3 regions of the Allobosea sp. 01N443 genome follow, and region 3 is predicted to be linked to each of the others. Evidence: predicted binding sites of a transcription regulator. Region 3 holds the regulator's gene; each other region holds the start of a gene.
The links. The regulator LexA, encoded in region 3, represses DNA repair genes until DNA is damaged. The targets are predictions, from matches to a motif close to TGTTCNNNNTGTGTTCNG.
Positions count from the first base shown of each region.

Region 1: a site for LexA is predicted at 3,109-3,126, ahead of AC1DRP_RS21890 (ATP-dependent helicase). Genes of this name have one in related genera too.
Region 2: a site for LexA is predicted at 3,991-4,008, ahead of parE (DNA topoisomerase IV subunit B). Genes of this name have one in related genera too.

Region 1 is NZ_JBFTRC010000097.1:13,571-20,328, reverse strand. Features, by position in the region: partial or broken gene AC1DRP_RS21900 (50S ribosomal protein L11 methyltransferase) at 1-117, opposite strand, end outside; gene AC1DRP_RS21895 (GNAT family N-acetyltransferase) at 149-595, opposite strand; gene AC1DRP_RS21890 (ATP-dependent helicase) at 718-3,093, opposite strand; gene AC1DRP_RS21885 (acyl-CoA dehydrogenase family protein) at 3,212-4,867, shown strand; gene msrB (peptide-methionine (R)-S-oxide reductase MsrB) at 4,924-5,364, opposite strand; gene AC1DRP_RS21875 (BtaA family protein) at 5,526-6,758, shown strand, end outside.
Region 2 is NZ_JBFTRC010000154.1:4,681-12,862, forward strand. Features, by position in the region: gene AC1DRP_RS27265 (TIGR03808 family TAT-translocated repetitive protein) at 1-1,235, opposite strand, end outside; gene AC1DRP_RS27270 (FkbM family methyltransferase) at 1,428-2,294, shown strand; gene AC1DRP_RS27275 (glycosyltransferase) at 2,364-3,512, shown strand; gene AC1DRP_RS27280 (hypothetical protein) at 3,568-3,768, opposite strand; gene parE (DNA topoisomerase IV subunit B) at 4,104-6,197, shown strand; gene AC1DRP_RS27290 (LysR family transcriptional regulator) at 6,402-7,328, shown strand; gene AC1DRP_RS27295 (hypothetical protein) at 7,403-7,666, shown strand; gene AC1DRP_RS27300 (alpha/beta fold hydrolase) at 7,670-8,182, opposite strand, start outside.
Region 3 is NZ_JBFTRC010000152.1:39-4,016, reverse strand. Features, by position in the region: gene AC1DRP_RS27095 (ComEC/Rec2 family competence protein) at 1-1,173, shown strand, start outside; gene lexA (transcriptional repressor LexA) at 1,167-1,871, opposite strand; gene AC1DRP_RS27085 (molybdopterin molybdotransferase MoeA) at 1,953-3,164, opposite strand; gene moaC (cyclic pyranopterin monophosphate synthase MoaC) at 3,161-3,649, opposite strand; partial or broken gene AC1DRP_RS27075 (indole-3-glycerol phosphate synthase TrpC) at 3,646-3,978, opposite strand, start outside.

The sequences.
Region 1 (6,758 bases), on a different contig from region 3:
CGTCTCGGTCGGATCGAAGATCTCGCCGAGCAGTTCCGTCAGCGCGCGCGCCTTGTCGCCGCTGGTTGAGAGTTCGAGCACGGTCGCGACCGTGGCTGGGAGAAGACCTTCACGCATGCGGGCGGGATAGCAGGGGCGGGGGCGGATGTCATGCGCCGTCGGCAGGGGCGGCGAGGTCCTTGGTCATGAAATAGCGGGTCGCTCCGGGCGGTTCGAGCGCGATCTCACCGAAGACGCACCAGCCAAAGCGCTTGTAGAAGTCCGGCGCCTGGAAGCTGAGTGTGTACAGCACCGCCTTGCGGCAACCTCGGCGAAAACCCTCGGCCTCTGCCATCTGCAGAATGCGGGTGCCGAGGCCCGACCCGCGCTGGGTCTTGGGCACATAGAACAGGTCGATGAACAGCAGGCCGAGCGAGGTGCGACCGAGCAGGCCGCCAATCAGTTCATCACTCCTGCTGTCCTTGATGGTGATCGTCAGTGGCCTGTGGTCGCTGACGCCGCCCATCTCGACATTGTAGTCCCGCAGGCCCTGCGAGATCACCGCGTGGAGATCGGGATTGGCGGTGTCGGTCAGATTGACCGCGACGTCGGGCATCGTGCTGATCCTGCTGGCTTGGAGCCGGCATTCCTGCGGAACCGGCCTGGGGCAATCCGGGCCTGCATAACCGCTTCGGCGATGCTCTGCATCGGCGCGCCGGACATGACGGCTGCGCTTGCTCAGCCCGCCTTCTGCACGAACGAGTCCAGCACCATCTTCCGGCCCGCCTTGTCGAAATCGACGGTCAGCTTGTTACCGTCGACGCTCGCGACGGAGCCCGGGCCGAACTTGATATGGAAGACACGGGCGCCGGCATCGAAAGCGGAGCTGCCGGTCGATTTCGCCGTCAACTCGCCCTCGATCAGCACCGGGCCGCGCTGGCGGCCCGAGCCCGAGCCACCCTGGCCGAAACCGCGGCCGCTGTTGTCCGAGAAGCCTGAGCCGCCGCCGTTCCGCGCACGATTCTCCTGAGCGCGCTGCCAGCCTGGTGTCTGGTATGAGGAGCCGAAGCTTTCCATGCGGTCGAAGCGCGAGGCGCCGTAGCCGCCCTGGCTATAGGTACACGGCGCCTGCACGACCTCGACATGCTCCTCCGGCAACTCGTCGATGAAGCGGCTCGGCAGGCTCGATTGCCAGAGGCCGTGAATCCGACGGTTCGAGGCGAAGAGGAGCTTCAGGCGCTTGCGGGCCCGGGTCAGGCCGACATGGGCGAGGCGGCGCTCTTCTTCCAGCCCGGCGCGGCCGCTTTCGTCGAGCGCGCGCTGGTTCGGGAACAGGCCTTCCTCCCAGCCGGGCAGGAAGACAGTATCGAATTCGAGCCCCTTGGCCGCGTGCAGTGTCATGATGCTGACGCGCGCCCCGGCCTCGCCACCATCGGCATCCATCACCAGCGAGACGTGCTCAAGGAAGGCCGGCAGGTCTGGGAACTCGTCCAGAGAGCGCACCAGTTCCTTGAGGTTCTCGAGGCGGCCGGCGGCATCGGCCGAGCGATCCTTCTGCCACATCTCGGTATAGCCGGATTCCTCCAGCACCTGCTCGGCAAGCTCGCCCTGCTTCATGTGTTCGGCCTTGGTCGACCAGCGGGCAAAGGCCTCGACCAGTTCGCGCAGCGCGGTGCGGGCCTTCGGCTTCAGTTCCTCGGTCTCGACCACGGCACGGGCCGATTGCAGCAGCGACAGGCCGGTTGCCCGGGCGTGGTTGTGCAGAAGCTGGACCGTCGCGTCGCCCAGCCCGCGCTTCGGCACATTGACGATGCGCTCGAAGGCGAGATCATCGGTCTGGCTCACCACGCAGCGCAGATAGGCCATGGCGTCGCGGATTTCGGCCCGCTCATAGAAGCGTGGGCCGCCGATGACGCGATAGGGCACGCCGACATGGACGAAGCGCTCCTCGATCTCGCGCATCTGGGCGGAGATGCGGACGAGGATGGCGACCTCGGCAAGGTTTTCGCCCTTGCTCTGCATCGCCTCGATCTCGTCGCTGATCAGGCGGGCTTCCTCCTGGCTGTCCCAGGCGCCGGTGATCGTGACCTTCTCCCCGGCTTCGTCCTCAGTGCGCAATGTCTTGCCGAGCCGGCCTTCGTTGCGGGCAATCAGTTTTGAGGCGGTGGRGAGGATATGCCCGGTCGAGCGGTAGTTCCGTTCCAGCCTGACCACGACCGCGCCGGGAAAATCGTGCTCGAAGCGCAGGATGTTGTCGACCTCGGCGCCGCGCCAGCCATAGATCGACTGGTCGTCGTCGCCGACGCAGGCGATGTTGCGCCGGCCCTGCGCCAGCAGGCGCAGCCAGAGATACTGGGCGGTGTTGGTGTCCTGATATTCGTCGACCAGGATGTAGCGGAAGCGCTCATGATAGGTCGCGAGCACATCGGCATGCTCCCGGAACAGCGTCAGGCAGTGCAGCAGCAGATCGCCGAAATCGACTGCGTTCAGCGTCTTCAGCCGCTCCTGATAGGCGGCATAAAGGGCGCCGCCCTTGCCTCCGGCGAAGACGCCGGCTTCACCCGGCGGCACGTCCTTGGGGGCAAGCCCGCGGTTCTTCCAGCTGTCGATGAAGCCCGCCAGCATGCGGCCGGGCCAGCGCTTCTCGTCGATCCCGGCGGCCGTGATGACCTGCTTCATAAGGCGAATCTGGTCGTCGGTATCGAGAATGGTGAAGTCCGAGCGCAGATCGAGGAGCTCGGCATGGCGGCGCAGGATCTTGGCCGAGATCGAGTGGAAGGTGCCGAGCCAGGGCATGCCTTCGGCCACGGGGCCGACGAGGCTTGCGATGCGCTCCTTCATCTCGCGCGCTGCCTTGTTGGTGAAGGTCACCGAGAGGATCTGGGACGGATAGGCGCGGTTGGTGGCGATCAGATGGGCGATGCGCGTGGTCAGCACACGGGTCTTGCCGGTGCCGGCGCCTGCCAGGACCAGAACAGGGCCATCCGTGGCCTCGACCGCTTGCCGCTGCTCCGGGTTGAGGCCTGCCAGATAGCCTGCCGCCGGCTGTGCGGCGGCGCGGGCGGCGAGGCCGCCGGGGCGGGGCAGAGGGGCGGACGTGGTGTGATCGGACAAGGCTTCAGGTCGCTTTGATCGTGATTCGTTCCAGAGGCAATATAGGCTGTCGCGCCGCAGATTGCTGGATAAGGCTGTTGGGCGTTGAATGCTCGCCCGATCGTCAGGACGCGCCGCGATGAATGTGGATATCGCCTCCCGCCATTCCACCCATGAAGTGACGAACCAGGTTCCCATACTGTGCGATTACGACGCCTTCGCGGCTGATCCCGTGTTGCAGGCGGCGGCCACCGCCTTCGATGCAGGCTGGGCCTCGGAGCGCCTGCACGCGGCAGGGCGCATTGTCGGCTCGGCGCAGGTGCAGGACCTGGCGCGACTGGCGAACAGGTTCCCGCCCGAACTCAGGACGCATGACCGGTTCGGCAACCGCATCGACCAGATCGAGTTCCATCCGGCCTGGCACGAATTGATGGGGCTTGCGATCGAGCAGGAGACCCATTCGCTCGCATGGAACAGGCCGGGCCCGGGCGCACAGGTGGCGCGTGCTGCGCTCTCCTATCTCTGGAGTCAGGGCGAAAGCGGCATCTGCTGCCCGATCAGCATGACCTATGCCGCGATCCCGGTCCTGAGGCAGGAACCCGACCTCTGGAGCAAGTGGGGCGCCCTGGTCAGCTCCAACCGCTATGACCGCCGCCAGACGACCGCCTCCGCCAAGACAGGGGCGACCGTCGGCACGGCAATGACCGAGAAGCAGGGAGGCTCTGACCTGCGCCAGACCCAGACCATCGCCGAGGACAATGGCGACGGGACATGGTCCCTGACCGGGCACAAGTGGTTCTTCTCGGTGCCGCATTCCGACCTGTTCCTGACCTTGGCCCGAACCGCCGAGGGCATTTCCTGCTTCGTCGTGCCGGGCTGGCTGCCGGACGGCTCGCGCAACGGCGTGGCGATCCAGCGGCTCAAGGACAAATGCGGCAATCGCTCGAATGCCTCGTCCGAGGTCGAATTCCGCGGTGCGATCGGCCAGATGATCGGCGAGCCAGGCCGGGGCCTGCGCACCGGCCTGGCGATGAACCAGGGCTCCCGGCTGGACATTGCGGCGGCGTCGGCCGGGCAGATGCGGCTCGCCGTTTCGCTGGCGGCGCATCACGCGGCCCATCGGCGCGCCTTCCAGCGCGGGCTGATCGATCAGCCGATCATGCAGAACGTGCTGGCCGATCTTGCGATCGAGGCCGAGGCTGCAGCCTGGCTCGCCTTTCGGCTGTTTGCGGCGCTCGACCGTCAGGAAACGAGCGAGAGCGACCGGTTGCTGGCGCGGATCGGCGCGCCGATTGCGAAATACTGGGTCTCGAAGCGCGCGCCGGCGGTGGTGGTCGAGGCGCTGGAATGCCATGGCGGCAACGGCTTTATCGAGGAAAACCCCATGGCCCGGCTCTATCGGGAGGCGCCGCTCAACAGCGTCTGGGAGGGCTCGGGCAACGTCATTTGTCTCGATGTGCTGCGCTCGCTGGAGCGAGAGCCGGGCTCTCTCGTGGCGCTGATCGAGGAGATGCGACGCGCGGCCGGCGCCGACAATCGCTTTGATGCGCATTTGAGCGCGCTGGAGTCGGAGATACCCACTTTGGTGCGAAGCGAAGGACAGGCGCGGCGGCTGGTCGAGCGGCTGGCGCTGGCGCTGCAGGCCTCGTTGCTGCTGCGCCACGCACCTCACATGGTCGCAGACGCCTTCATCGCGACGCGGCTCGAGGGGCGCTGGTCGGGCCATTTCGGCGATCTGCCGGCGTCCGTGGATGCTGCCGCGCTGGCGCATCGGGCCGTCCCGGCGGTGGAATAGCACTCACGCGTTTGCGCGGCCGCCCTCCCGAAGGGGAGCGCGGCCGGCCGACTGGCTCAGGCCTCGGCCGGAGCGAAATCCATCGCCACGCCATTGATGCAGTAGCGCAGTCCGGTCGGTGGCGGGCCGTCAGGGAAGACATGGCCGAGATGGCCGCCGCAGCGGGCGCAATGCACCTCGGTGCGCTGCATCATGTAGCTATTGTCCTCGCTGATACCGACCGCACCCTCCAGTGGCTGGTCGAAGCTCGGCCAGCCCGTGCCGCTCTCGAATTTCTTGCCGGACTGGAACAAGGGGTTGCCGCAACCGGCGCAGGTGAACCGCCCGGCGCGCTTCTCGAAATTCAAGGCGCAGGAGCCGGCGCGCTCGGTGCCATGCCCGCGCAGCACGTGGTACTGCTCCGGGGTCAGGCGGCGGCGCCACTCCTCGTCGGTCAACTGGAATTCGAACTCACCGGCTTCCCTGACCTTGCCGCCGAACAGTCCGGACAGTCCCATCGTCATTCTCCCGTTCAAAGGTTTCGGGCGGAATATGGGGATGATTGCGCTCCACGTCAGCCCGCCCTCACGGATAGCTGATCCGCAAGGCGCGTCACCCAACCGTCACGCGACTCCTCTAGTCGGCTCGCCATCACAACGGACCGCGCGAGGAACGAAGAATGCAGACGGCGCGTACGGTTCGGCGGGAAACCACAATGGGCCTGACCACGGCGGTGCATCGCAGCAAGCCGCTGTCGCGGGCGGGGATGTTGGAGCGCCTGTTCACCCTGGCCTTTTCCGGGCTCGTCTATCCGCAGATCTGGGAAGACCCGGTCGTCGACATGGAGGCACTGGACCTGCGCCCCGATGATCATGTCGTGGCAATCGCGTCCGGCTCCTGCAACATCCTGTCCTATCTCACCGCCAACCCGGCGAAGATCAGCGCTGTCGATCTGAATGGCGCCCATATCGCGCTCGGCAAGCTCAAGCTCGCCGCACTCGACAGCCTGGCAGGCCATGAGCAGTTCCTGCGCTTTTTCGGCGAGGCGCAATCGCAGGCGAATATCGCGCTCTATGACGCCGAGATCGCGCCACGCCTCGATGCCGTCTCTCGCAGCTACTGGGAAGGCCGCAGCCTGAGCGGGCGCCGGCGCATCCAGGTCTTTGCCCGCAATTTCTACCGGTACGGCCTGCTCGGCCGTTTCATCGGGGCTGGACATCTCCTTGGCCGTACGCTCGGCTGCGATCCGCGCGTGATGCTGCAGGCTCGCGACATGGCCGAGCAGCGCGCCCTGTTCGACAGGCATATCGCTCCCGTCTTCGACAAGCCCCTGGTGCGTTGGCTGGTGCGCCAGCCGGCCTCGCTCTATGGGCTGGGCATCCCGCCGGCCCAGTACAAGGCCCTCGCGGCTGACGGCGACGCCGGGATACGCGGCGTGCTCCGGCGCCGGCTTGAAAGGCTGGCCTGCGGCTTCGACCTGAAGTCGAACTATTTTGCCCGGCAGGCCTTTGGACGGGGCTATGCGACGGACGAGAACGCATCCTTGCCGCCCTATCTTGAAAGCCGGAATTTCGCGGCCGTTCGAGAGCGGGCGGGCCACGTCGCCTATCACCAGAGCGCGATCACGGCCTTTCTCGAGAGCCAGCCTGCGAAGAGCTGCGATGCCTATGTGCTGCTCGATGCTCAGGACTGGATGAATGATGCGGATCTCACGGCGCTCTGGACGCAGATCACGCGCACGGCGCGACCCGGCGCCCGCGTAATCTTCCGGACGGCTGCCGATGAGCGGCTGCTGCCGGGCCGGGTGCCGGCCTCGATTCTCGCGCAATGGCGCTATGAGGAAGCACGCAGCCGCGAGCTTGGAGCGCGCGATCGCTCGTCGATCTATGGCGCCTTCCATCTCCATGTGCTG
Region 2 (8,182 bases), on a different contig from region 3:
CCGTTGACGATGTTTCCAGAGACAACGACGGACCGTCCGCTGTTCGTCACAGCTTCGTTCGAGACGCCAATACCGATAGCCGCGTTACGCACCAAATTCCCGGAAACCACCAGCGCGCGTGCAGCCGTATTGATGCCTGCCTGGATGCCTACCCGCGCAGCTCCGTCAATCAGGTTGCCGGAAACCACGCAGTCCTGCTCGACGACGATGCCGTTTCCGATCGTTGAAGGCGGATAGTAGCCGGGATCGGGAATCGGATTGTCGGTGACGTTGGAGATGCGGTTGCCTTCCACGATGACGCTGCGTGAAACGCCGTCGGAGAACTGGCCGGAGTTGGCGACGAGAATGCCGCTACCGACCGTGTCGAGGCTGTTGTTGGAAACGATGCAACCCGTGAGATCAATTCCGGCACCCGGCGCCTCGATGAAGATCGCCGCTTCGCGCGTGTTGTAGATATTGTTGTTGCTGACGTTGTGCAGCCCCCCGCCATTGCAGCGGATGGCGGAGAATTTGACGCTGAAGATCTTGTTATCGGTGATCGAAACGCCAACGGCCCGGAAGACGCTGACGCCATTGCCGTTTTGCCCAGTCCCGCCGCCAACCGTATCGACGCCGTTTATGAAGTTGCCCGTAATCGTCGAGCTGTCGCCGGTGATCGCGTCACGCCAGACCGCGATACCATTGTTCAACATGCCGGTAATGGTGTTGTTCAGCGCCTTGATCTGGGCGTTCTCGCTCCAGATCCCGACGGAATGGTTGCCGAAATAGCAGGACCGGAAGACCGCGCCGGACGAACTCGCGATATAGGCTCCAATGCCAGGCGAGTTCATGATCTGACAGTTATCGAACAGGACGTCCTGGGCATTGCCGGCGATTGCGATGAAGGCCGGGCGCTGAGAGACATAGTCTGTCAAGGCCCGGTTCTGGCCGTCGAAGAAAATCCCCTCGAAGCGAACCTGGTTCTGCCCTTCGATCCGAAGGAATGTATTCGCTCCTGTGAAACGCAGGACGACCGAGCTGGGCATGGCGCGAACCTGCAACGGCTTGCCGCCGCCATTCGTCGGCAGGACCGTGACGGTGCCCGAGTCATAAACACCGGGCTGAAAGAAGAGAGGCCTCCCCTGATTGCGGGCGTAGTCGAATACGGATTGGAGGTCGGTGAATGTAGTCCAGCCGGAACTCGCTGCGGCGGTGCGGGCAACCACAGCGTCGTCGAACAGGGCGTAGGATGGCATCGAATATCTCCATATCGAACATAACGAGAACGATATGGGTCAGTATTCCTATCCACGTCAAATGCACCGTGCATAACTCACGATGTCCGAGCGTAGGTGCGGCCGGGGACAGCGATGCACGGGCCCATTAAGCGTTCGGTAGAGGATTGGGGCTATGCGTCGCGATCCATGCCGTTAGGGGAGATTGCGGCGATGCTGCCGATCAAGGAAGGGCGTCTGACATATGCCGTTCAGCGCGCGCATGACCTTCTGATCAAGAAGCTCGTCCCAAGCAGCAGAAAACACCTTCCGCCCCATCCTCGGATTGCGGTGATCCCAACGGACTATCTCGGCATCTCGATCATTGGAAATGGGGTGTATGAACGTCGCGAGATCGCGTTCCTCAAAGCCCTCTTCAAAGAGAGGAACCTCGGCTCATGCATCTTCCTGGATATCGGCGCGAATATAGGAAATCATTCCATAAACTTCGCAGATTCGTTCGAGGAAGTGATATCGTTCGAACCCAATCCTCCTATCGCCTCGCTGTTGAAGACGAACGTCGTGCTTTCGCAAACGGGCAACATTCGCGTTCATGAAGTCGGCCTCGGCCAAGCAGATGCCGAGTTGAGGTTTTCCTTGCTTGAGCAGGGAAACGATGGGAGCGGCAGCTTCGCGTCTGGGCAGGGAGACCTTGTGCTGCCAGTCCGCCGGGGCGACGCATTCCTAGCTCAACGAGAGCCGGCAATTGCATCGGGTGCGAAGCGGGTCGGGTTTGTCAAATGCGACGTCGAGGGGTTCGAGGCAGATGTATTTGCGGGCCTACGGCAAACCTTCTCATCTCATCGCCCGATCGTTGCATTCGAGAGCAACGATAGCACCGCGGGCGAGGGAGCATGGGCCGAACTGAAGGCTGCTGGCTACGACACCCTGTACTCTCTGCGCGAAACTGGAGATCACCGGGGCAAGCTTGCTCAGGAGCTGAGCCGACTGACATTCGGCTATTCCTGCTGGCTCGAGGAAGTTGCCAAGGTTCCGATACGACGCTGCAATCTTGTGGCGAGCTTCGGTTCACTGATCTGAGGTTCAGCCCACGCAGCGCGCCGCCCAGGATAAGTTAACGCCGGTCAAGTGCTCGAATTCAGGACGCGTATGCCTGGCTCCCGTCTCTCTCCCACGCCCTCCGTGATCATCTTCGGCTCGGCCAAACCCGTCACCTGCGCGGTGATGGACTATGCGCGCCGACTTGCCAACGCCATCAACGCGCAGCGTCCCGGTTTTGCCACCCTTCACACGATAGAGCCCGACCAGCCCGCAGCCTTCGTCCGTGCCATCGCCGGGGCTCTGCGCGAGGACCGGATTGCACATTTTCAGCTTCCTGTCGAAGGCTGGGGGAACGCGATCCTGCCAGGTTCGGCGCTGATGCTGGCGCGGCTCTGGACGCGCAAGGGGGATACCGTCGCGACCTTGCACGAGTGGGCCTCGCTCAACCGGCTGCGCTACCTCTCGATCATCCCCGACATCCTCGCGACCGACGGCTTCATCTTCGTTTCGCAACAGCAGCGCGAGAGCTTTCTCAAGACCCCGCTGGTCGGGCCAAGGAGGAAGCTCGCTGCCCCGGTCATCCCGATCGGCCCGAACATCATGCCGGCCCAGATCGATCCGGAACGTGTCGTCGAGGAGCGGACGAAAGCACTGGGCAGCGGCACGATGCGAGCCGACATCGTCATCGGCTATTTCGGCGTGCTCTATGCGAGCAAGCGCCCGGACATGCTGCTGCGCGTCGTCAAGGCGCTGCACGAGCGTGGCATCAAGGCGCGGCTCCTAGTCTGTGGTGACTTCCTTTGGGACAAGCCCAGGGATCGCGAGGCCTTCTTTGCCCTCGCGCGCGAGCTCGGCATCATCGACTGGCTCGACTTTCGCGGCCGCATCGACGACGAGGGCGAGTTGATGGCAACGCTTTCGGCGGCTGATGTCTTCCTGCTGCCTTTCACCGACGGCATCAGCACGCGCCGCGGCAGCTTCCAAGCCGTCAGCCAGCTCGCGATCCCGCTGGTCTCGACCGAAGCCGAGCGTCGGGACGAGTTCGACCTGTCGCCCTCCCTGAAGACCAAGATCGATAGTCCAGCGACAGTGCTTTGCCCGGTCGATGCGGCACCTGAAGAATTCGCCGACGCCATCATCGCCGCCCAGCTTCACAGGGCGGACGCGATTGGTGTCGATCTTTCCGCCTCATGGGATGAGGCGGCGCGGAGGCATCTCGCCTTCTACGACCGGCTGATCGCCGATCGTCGGGACTGACAGGCGACCGACGCTGCACTCCGCCCGCGTTTAAGCCTGTCGGTTGGCGTCCGCCTCAGCGCAAGGCGAGCGCCACGACGCCGATCAGCGCAACCGAGGCTGCGAGCCACCACAATTTGCGGCCCTGGCCGGCATCGATCGAGCGGGARCCGGTCAGCAGCGCCATATCCTCGTAACCAAAGGATTCACCGGCAAGGCGCGCGGTGCGCTCGAGCCCGGCCATCTTCATCCCTGGAACCGACGAACGCGCGACCACGACAGCCTCCCAATTTCCCAAGTTTCCGACAGCTGCAGAGCCATTCGCAAGCTGGCGAATCTCGACCCCACCACTCTCGTTCGCGCCGGGTTAATGCGACATGAACCATCCGCCGCGACACCGTATGGCATGCTCGCGTGACACCGCTGCGACGCTCGCTCGGCTGAGGGTTCGGTGCACAGCAAGGGGTGGAGCGACGATTCTCCTGCTTGTTCGGRGYGATGTTCGTTATATGTCTGGGGAACAATCGTTGCGGCTGGCTTGAGTGCCGGCCCTGGCGACGTCCCGGATGCGCTATTCTATCAGCGCTGCGAATCAGGTGATCGGCGAACGAAATGACGGAGAATGGCGATCTTTTCGGTGAGGGCAGCGGCGAGCAGCCGCAGCGGGCGCCCGAGCCATCGCCGGTCAAGCGTGATGCGGCCGCCCCGAGCAAGCCTTCGCAGCAATCGGCCTCACCTTCCGTCCCGCGCAACGGCACCTTGTCCGAGGCCGGCTATACCGCGTCCGCCATCGAAGTCCTCGAGGGGCTCGAGCCGGTGCGCCGACGGCCAGGCATGTATATCGGCKGCACCGACGAACGCGCGCTGCATCATCTCTTCGCCGAGGTGATCGACAACGCGATGGACGAGGCGGTCGCCGGCCACGCAACCTTCATCGACGTCGAATTCTTCGAGGACGGTTCGCTGGCCGTCACCGACAACGGGCGCGGGATCCCGATCGATCCGCATCCGAAATTCCCGGACAAGTCGGCGCTCGAAGTCATCATGACAACGCTGCATGCCGGCGGAAAATTCGACTCCAAGGCCTATGAGACCTCGGGCGGCCTGCATGGCGTCGGCGTTTCCGTCGTCAATGCCCTGTCCGACCGGCTCGAGGTCGAAGTCGCGCGCGGCCAGATGCTTTATCGTCAGGTCTTTTCGCGCGGGGCCCCGCAGGGGCCGTTGGAAACCGTCGGACGCGTCGCCAACCGGCGCGGCACGAAGGTGCGTTTTCATCCCGACGCGCAGATCTTTGGCGAGGGGGCCCATTTCTCCCCTGCCCGCCTGTTCCGGATGGCACGCTCGAAGGCCTATCTTTTCGGTGGCGTGGAGATCCGCTGGCGCTGCGCTCCGGCGCTGCTGAAGCCGGAGGGTGACGTCGCGGCGGAGGCCGTCTTCCGCTTTCCCGGAGGCCTGCGCGACTATCTCGGCCGCGAGATCGAGGGCAAGGATCTGGTCGCCGAGCCGATCTTCTCCGGCAAGATCACACGGGATGGCGGCCACGGCTCGCTGGAATGGGCCGTGGCGTGGCTGGCGACCGGCGAAGACGGCTTCAGCTCGTCCTACTGCAACACCATTCCGACGCCCGAAGGCGGCACGCATGAGCAGGGCTTGCGCGTCGCGCTGCTGCGCGGCCTGCGTGACCATGCCGAGCGTATCGGCCAGTCGAAGCGCATGGCGCAAGTGACCTCCGACGACGTCATGGCGACCTGTGCCGCAATGCTGTCGGTCTTCATCCGCGAGCCTGAGTTCCAGGGCCAGACCAAGGACAAGCTTGCGACTCTGGAGGCCGCGCGCATCGTCGAGAACGCAGTGCGCGATGCTTTCGATCACTGGCTCGCCGCCGCGCCGCAGCAGGCACTGAAGCTGCTCGACTGGTCGGTCGACCGGGCCGAGGAACGCCAGCGCCGCCGGCTCGAGAAGGAAGTTTCGCGCAAGACCGCGACGCGCAAGCTTCGGCTACCCGGAAAGCTAGCCGATTGCAGCAGCGCGGGCGCTGCAGGCTCCGAACTGTTCATCGTCGAGGGCGATTCCGCCGGCGGGTCAGCCAAACAGGCGCGCAACCGCGCGACACAGGCGATCCTGCCGCTGCGCGGCAAGATCCTCAACGTTGCCAACGCGACCCGCGAGAAGCTGAACCAGAACCAGCAGCTTGCCGACCTGATCCTGGCACTTGGCTGCGGCATCGGCAGCCAGTTCCGCGAGGATGACCTGCGCTACGAGAAGGTCATCGTGATGACGGACGCCGATGTCGACGGCGCCCATATCGCTTCGCTGCTCGTCACCTTCTTCTGGCGCCAGACGCCGCGCCTGATCGAGAAGGGCCATCTCTACCTTGCCGTGCCGCCGCTCTATCGGCTCCAGCATGGCGGCAAGAGCGTCTATGCCCGCAACGACGCCCATAAGGACGAGCTGATCGCGACCGTGTTCAAGGGCAAGAAGCCGGAGATCAGCCGATTCAAAGGTCTGGGCGAGATGATGCCGGCGCAGCTCAAGGAAACCACGATGGACCCGGCCAAGCGCATCCTGCTCAAGGTCATGGTCGAGCATGAGGCGCGGGACGAGACCTCCGACACCGTCGAGCGGCTGATGGGCAACAAGCCGGAAGCCCGCTTCACCTTCATCCAGGAACGCGCGGCCTTCGCCGGCGAACTGATCGACCTGTGAGGCCGGGGGCGCGGCCAGGATATTCGGGCACGCGCTACCCTCGCATTTTTGTCGGTGAGACCGTCAAAGTCGGCGGGCTGTCAGCCAGGTGTCCCGGCGGCATCTTGCCGACATGCCCAACCGCAATCGCCCGCCCCCGAACACGCCGCATGATGATACCGATGCCAGAACAGGCCCCCATGCTCAGCCATGGCCGATGATCGCATGGGGCAGCCTGCTTCCTCTCCACCTCGACGCCACGCGCTGGTTTCACCCAACTGGGACGACATCGCGATCTTCCACTCCGTCGCGGTCGGTGGGACGCTGGCCGTGGCAGCGGTCGCGCTCGGGCTGAGCGAGGCAACGGTAGCCCGTCGCCTCAAGAGTCTCGAGGCAGAGCTCGGCCTGCCGCTGTTCAGGCGCATGGCGAACCGGCTCGTTCTCACCGAGATCGGCGCAACTCTCGCCGGCGATGCCAGTGACATCGCCAATGCGGTGGAGCGCTTCAGCAACCGGACGCGTGCGGCACGCTCCGCCGATGATGCGCCTGTCCGGGTGACGGCGACGACCTCGATCAGCCTGTTCCTGACCATGCATGCGACGACGATTTCGGCCCAGGCGGGCGGCGTCGAGATCGGCATCATCAGCACGCGAGACCGGCTCGACCTGGCTCGCGGGGATGCCGATATTGCAATCCGGATGCGCCGCCCCCCGCAGGAGAGCGGCTATTTCAGCCAGAAGATCGGTCGACTGGTGCAGGCGCTCTATGCGCGCCGCGATGTCGATCCTCTGACGGCGCCCATCATTTCGGTCAGCCGTGACGTCTCCTCCCGTATCGAGGAGCACATCCTGAACTGGGCCAATGGGCGCCCGATCGCGGCCCGCGTCGGAGATTCAGCCGCGCGCTATGAGAGCATTCGCTCGGCGGGCGCCGTTTCGATGGCGCCGTGCTTCATGGCCGATTTCGACGACGCGCTGATCCGCCTCGCGCCGCCACCGGACGAAACTGCCGACGAGATCTTTCTCGTCTCGCACGAGGTCCCCCGCCAGCGTCCGGCCGTGATGGCCGTGCTGCGGGCGCTGCAGACACTCTTTCGAGCAAACAGGACACGCTTGAATGGCATTCTGACGACCCCGGCAAGCATTCGCTAACCAAGCTTTTACTGGCGCGCGCGCAAAATGCTCATCAAGGGGCGGCATTGCGCCCCAACGATGCGGAGCGCCCCATGCGGGTCATCAAACTCTTCTTGAAAAACGAGCGCGGCAGCATGGTCGCGGATGTTGCCAAGGCTGGCGCGGCGATCGCCTTCCTTTCGGTCATCGCCGTCAATTTCGTTTCCACCCAGACGGCGCAGCATCTCGACACAGAGCGCCTGAGCCAGGTCGCATCCGCAGCCTCCAAGGGCCAGATGATCGATCCGCTCGTCACCGGATCGATCCGCAAGAGCGCAAACGAAACAAGGCTCGACCCCTGCTCCGCTCCGCGCTGAGCGTCAGCCCAGCCAGCTCAGCAGCGCTTCTGTAACCGCCTGTGGCGCTTCCAGTGTCGAGAGATGGCCGCAATCGGGAATGGTGCGCAGCCGCGCATTGCCCCCGATTCCATCGGCGATCTCTCGGGCTTCCGCGACAGGCGTGATCTGGTCCTCCGCGCCAACCAGAATCATTGTCGGCACCGAGATGGCAGCAAGGCCCGGCCGAGAGTCCGGCCGCCCCATGATCGCTCTTTGCTGGCGAACAAACCCTTTTGCACCAATATCTTCTGCCATTTTCCGCACATCGAGGCGCAGTACCTCGTCGGTCAGGCGTTCCGGCGCCACGAGCTTTTGCCAGAGCAAAGTCGTGACATTGTCGAAGGCCCCTTTCTCGGCGAGAGCAATCATCTGCTCACGCGGCGCGTTGGTTTCCGGCGTCGCCGGCTTCGCGCTGGTGTCGAGCAGCGCCAGCCGCGTCACGCGCTCCGGCGCCCGGCGCATGATGTCCAAGGCGATATAGCCACCCATCGACAG
Region 3 (3,978 bases):
GAGGTCGCGACGGTGCGCTCGCTGATCATGACATTGGTCATGCTCGGTGCGATTCTCGTCGATCGCCCGGCGCTCAGCATGCGCAATCTGGCTCTCGCTGCGATGATCGTTCTGCTGCGCGAGCCTGACGCGCTGCTTGGTCCAAGCTTCCAGATGTCCTTTGGCGCTGTCGCGGCGCTGATCGCCTTTGCCGAGCGCTGGGAGGATCGCGGCCACTCCGAGGCGCCGGCGAACCTGCCTTGGCCGCTACGGCCGATCTGGATCGCGGTGGTCGGGCTCACGGTCACGACCGTGCTGGCGACGGTCGCAACCGCACCGTTCGGTGCCTATCACTTCCAGACCTTCAACCCCTTCGGTCTGCTCGGCAATGCGCTCGCCTTGCCCTTCGTTTCCCTGATCGTCATGCCTGCCGCTGTCTTCGGCGTGCTCGCCTATCCCTTCGGCCTGGATTGGCCGGCTTGGGCGCTCATGGGAGTCGCTTCGGACTATGTGCTGCAATCCGCGCGCTGGGTTGCGGGATTCGACCACTCCGCGGTGATCATTCCTGCATTCGGGGCCGCGGCGCTCGCATGCTTTGCCGCCGCGCTTCTCTGGATCACGCTCTGGACGACACCGCTGCGCTTCCTGGCCGTCGCCCCCCTGATCGCGGGACTGCTCGTGGCAGCGAAGCCCGACAGGCCCGACATCCTGATCGAACGCGATGGTTCCGGGATCCTGGTCCGCGGGGGCGATGGTCGCATGATCCTGGCGGGGCAACCGAGCCGCTTCGTGCTGCAGCAATGGCTGAACGCAGATGGCGATAATCGCCGGACTGACGACAACAGCCTGCGGGAAGGCGCGACCTGCGACACGTTGGGTTGTGTCGTCCGCAGCAAGGATGGACGAAGCGTTGCCTTTGCACGTGATCGCCTGGCCATCGTCGAGGACTGTCGGCGCGCCGATCTCGTCATCACGCCGATTCCYTGGAACGCTCCGTGCGCAGCACGACTGATCGACCGCAGGGCATTGTCGCGCGATGGCGCGACCGCCCTTGTCGGCAACAAGGGCGGCTGGCGCGCCCATCTATCAGAGCAGGATGGTGTCGATCGTCCCTGGAGCCGCAAGCGGGAGCGGCCTGCAAGCACGCCGGCTTTGCCGCTGGCGGCTGTCGAAGAACACGAGCCGCTTCAGTAGCGCCGCATCAGGTTGACCAGGCGGCCCTGAATCTTGACGCGGTCCGGTCCCAGCACCCTTGTCTCATAGGCGGGATTGGCAGCCTCGAGCGCGATCGAGGAGCCGCGCTTGCGCAGTCGCTTCAGCGTTGCTTCCTCGTCATCGATCAGAGCCACGARGATATCCCCGGTATTGGCCGTGTCCTGACGCTTGATCACCACCGTATCGCCGTCGAGAATGCCGGCTTCCACCATCGAGTCGCCGCGAACCTCGAGGGCAAAATGTTCACCGGGGCCAAGCATGTCGGCAGGCAGTGCCACGGTATGGCTGCGGCTCTGGATGGCGGAAATCGGTGTACCGGCGGCAATCCGCCCCATGACCGGAATCGCAACCGTGGAGCGCACATCTTCGTCCGGGGGCGGTGCGATCGGCCGGACCTTGCCAAGCCCCCCTTGGACGACGGAGGGGCTGAACCGTCCGCGCGTCGCCTGAGGGCCGCCGGCCCCTTCGGGCAGCTTTATGATCTCCAGCGCTCGGGCTCGATTGGGAAGGCGGCGAATGAACCCGCGCTCCTCCAGCGCCATGATCAGGCGATGGATACCGGACTTGGAGCGCAGATCGAGCGCGTCCTTCATCTCGTCGAAGGAGGGGGGCACCCCTGTCTCGCGCAGGCGTTCCTGGATGAAACGAAGCAGTTCGAACTGTTTGCGTGTCAGCATGGTTCCCGCCGGCGCTCTTTGTATGGAATCGAAACAAAGCACGAACACCATACAGGTTCGCGTTGTGTTCCGCAAGCGCGCTCAGCGTAGGCGGATGATCCGGCAGTTGTCGCCTTTGTTTGCCGGCGCAGCAAACGATTCGCGAATGAGTAGCGCGTCGGCGCGGGCAAGAGTGGCCAGCATCGATGAATCCTGCTTGGCGAAGGGCGTTGCCAGCCATCCTTCCGGAGTGAGCGTCAGTTCCGACCTCATATAGTCCCGCCGCTCATCATTTGCCYGCAAATTTCTTCCGACGATTGCAGGCTCACTCAGATCGCGCTCCGGTTCCGGTACGCCCAGGAGGGTCCTGAGCAGGGGCACGACGAAGAGATGCCCGCAGACGATGGACGAGACGGGGTTTCCGGGTAGGCCGAGCGCGACCATGCGGCCGAGGCGGCCCATCATCATCGGCTTGCCCGGCCGCATGGCGATCTTCCAGAAGCCGAGCGCCATGCCTTGACCGATCAACGCTGCCTGGACGAGATCGTGCTCACCTACCGAGGCTCCTCCGAGGGTGATCAGCACATCGGCATCGGCCTTCCGTGCCTGGCCAATCTTGTCGGCGAGATCGGCATGATCATCGCGGGCAATCCCGAGATCGAGCGCCGTGCCGCCGGCCTGCTCGACCAGCGCGGCGAGCGCAAAACTGTTGGACGCGACGATCTGGTCGGGTCCAACCGGCTCGCCGGGCTGGACCAGTTCGTCGCCGGTCGCGAGGATCGCGACCAGTGGCTTGCGACGCACCGTGAGCATGGGGTGGCCCATGGCTGCCGCGAGGCCGAGGCTCGCACTGTCGAGCCGGCTGCCGGCGAGAAGCAACACCTCGCCCTCGCAGAAGTCCAATCCTGCCTGACGAACGAACTTGCCGCGCTCGGCGCCCTCGCGCACGCGGATCGTCGCAGTGCCGACGCCGTCCGCATTCTCCTGAATCAGGATCGTATCGGCGCCCTCCGGAATCGGAGCACCGGTGAAGATGCGAACAGCCTCATTGGAGCGGACCATCCCTGAGAAGGAACGACCGGCAGCCGATTCGCCGATGACACGCAATTCATTTGCCGGCGCAATATCATCTGCGCGAACGGCGTATCCGTCCATTGCGGAGTTGGCAAAGGGGGGCTGGGTCCGAAGCGCCTGCAGGTCGGCGGCGAGCACGCGCCCTACGCAATGTGCGAGTGGCAGGGTTTCTGATGGTGTCGGTGCCGGAACGCTGTCGATCAGCGCCTTCAGGGCGACGGGGACGGGCGTGAGGCTCATCGCGCAGTTTCCGGGAGATCGAAAGTGCCGGATTTTCCACCTGACTTGTGGACGAGCCTGATGCCTTCGATCCGCATCGCCCGGTCGACCGCCTTGACCATGTCGTAAACTGTGAGGCAGGCGACGCCGACAGCGGTCAACGCCTCCATCTCGACGCCGGTCTGTCCCTTCATCTTGACCTCAGCGCTCACGCGCACCCCGGGCAATGTCTCGTCCAGGGTGAGGTCGACGCTGATCTTGCTGATCAGCAGGGGGTGACAGAGCGGGATCAGTTCATGCGTGCGCTTAGCGGCCATGATTCCAGCCAGGCGCGCCGTGCCAAGTACGTCGCCTTTCTTGGCGTCGCCATCGCGCACGATCGCCAGAGTCCCGGGCTGCATGACGACACAGCCCTCGGCGACAGCGATGCGCGAGGTCTCCTCCTTGTCGCCGACATCGACCATATGGGCCTGGCCGCTGGCGTCGAGATGGCTGAGCTTGCTCATGCTGCGCTGCGCGCAGAACCGGTCAGGAGATCACGGGTGGCAGCGGCGACATCGTCCTGCCGCATCAGGCTCTCGCCGACGAGGAAGGTGTTGACGCCGGCGCGCTGCAACCGTGCGATGTCGGCATGGCTGAAGATGCCGCTCTCGCCAACGATGATGCGGTCCGCGGGGACGCGCGGAGCAAGTCTCTCGGTGACGGCGAGATCGACGGCAAAGCTGCGAAGGTCGCGATTGTTGATGCCGAGCAGGGGGCTGTCGAGCTCGAGGGCACGATCGAGCTCGGCTTCGTTGTGAACCTCGACCAGCACGTCGATGCCGAGTGACTTTGC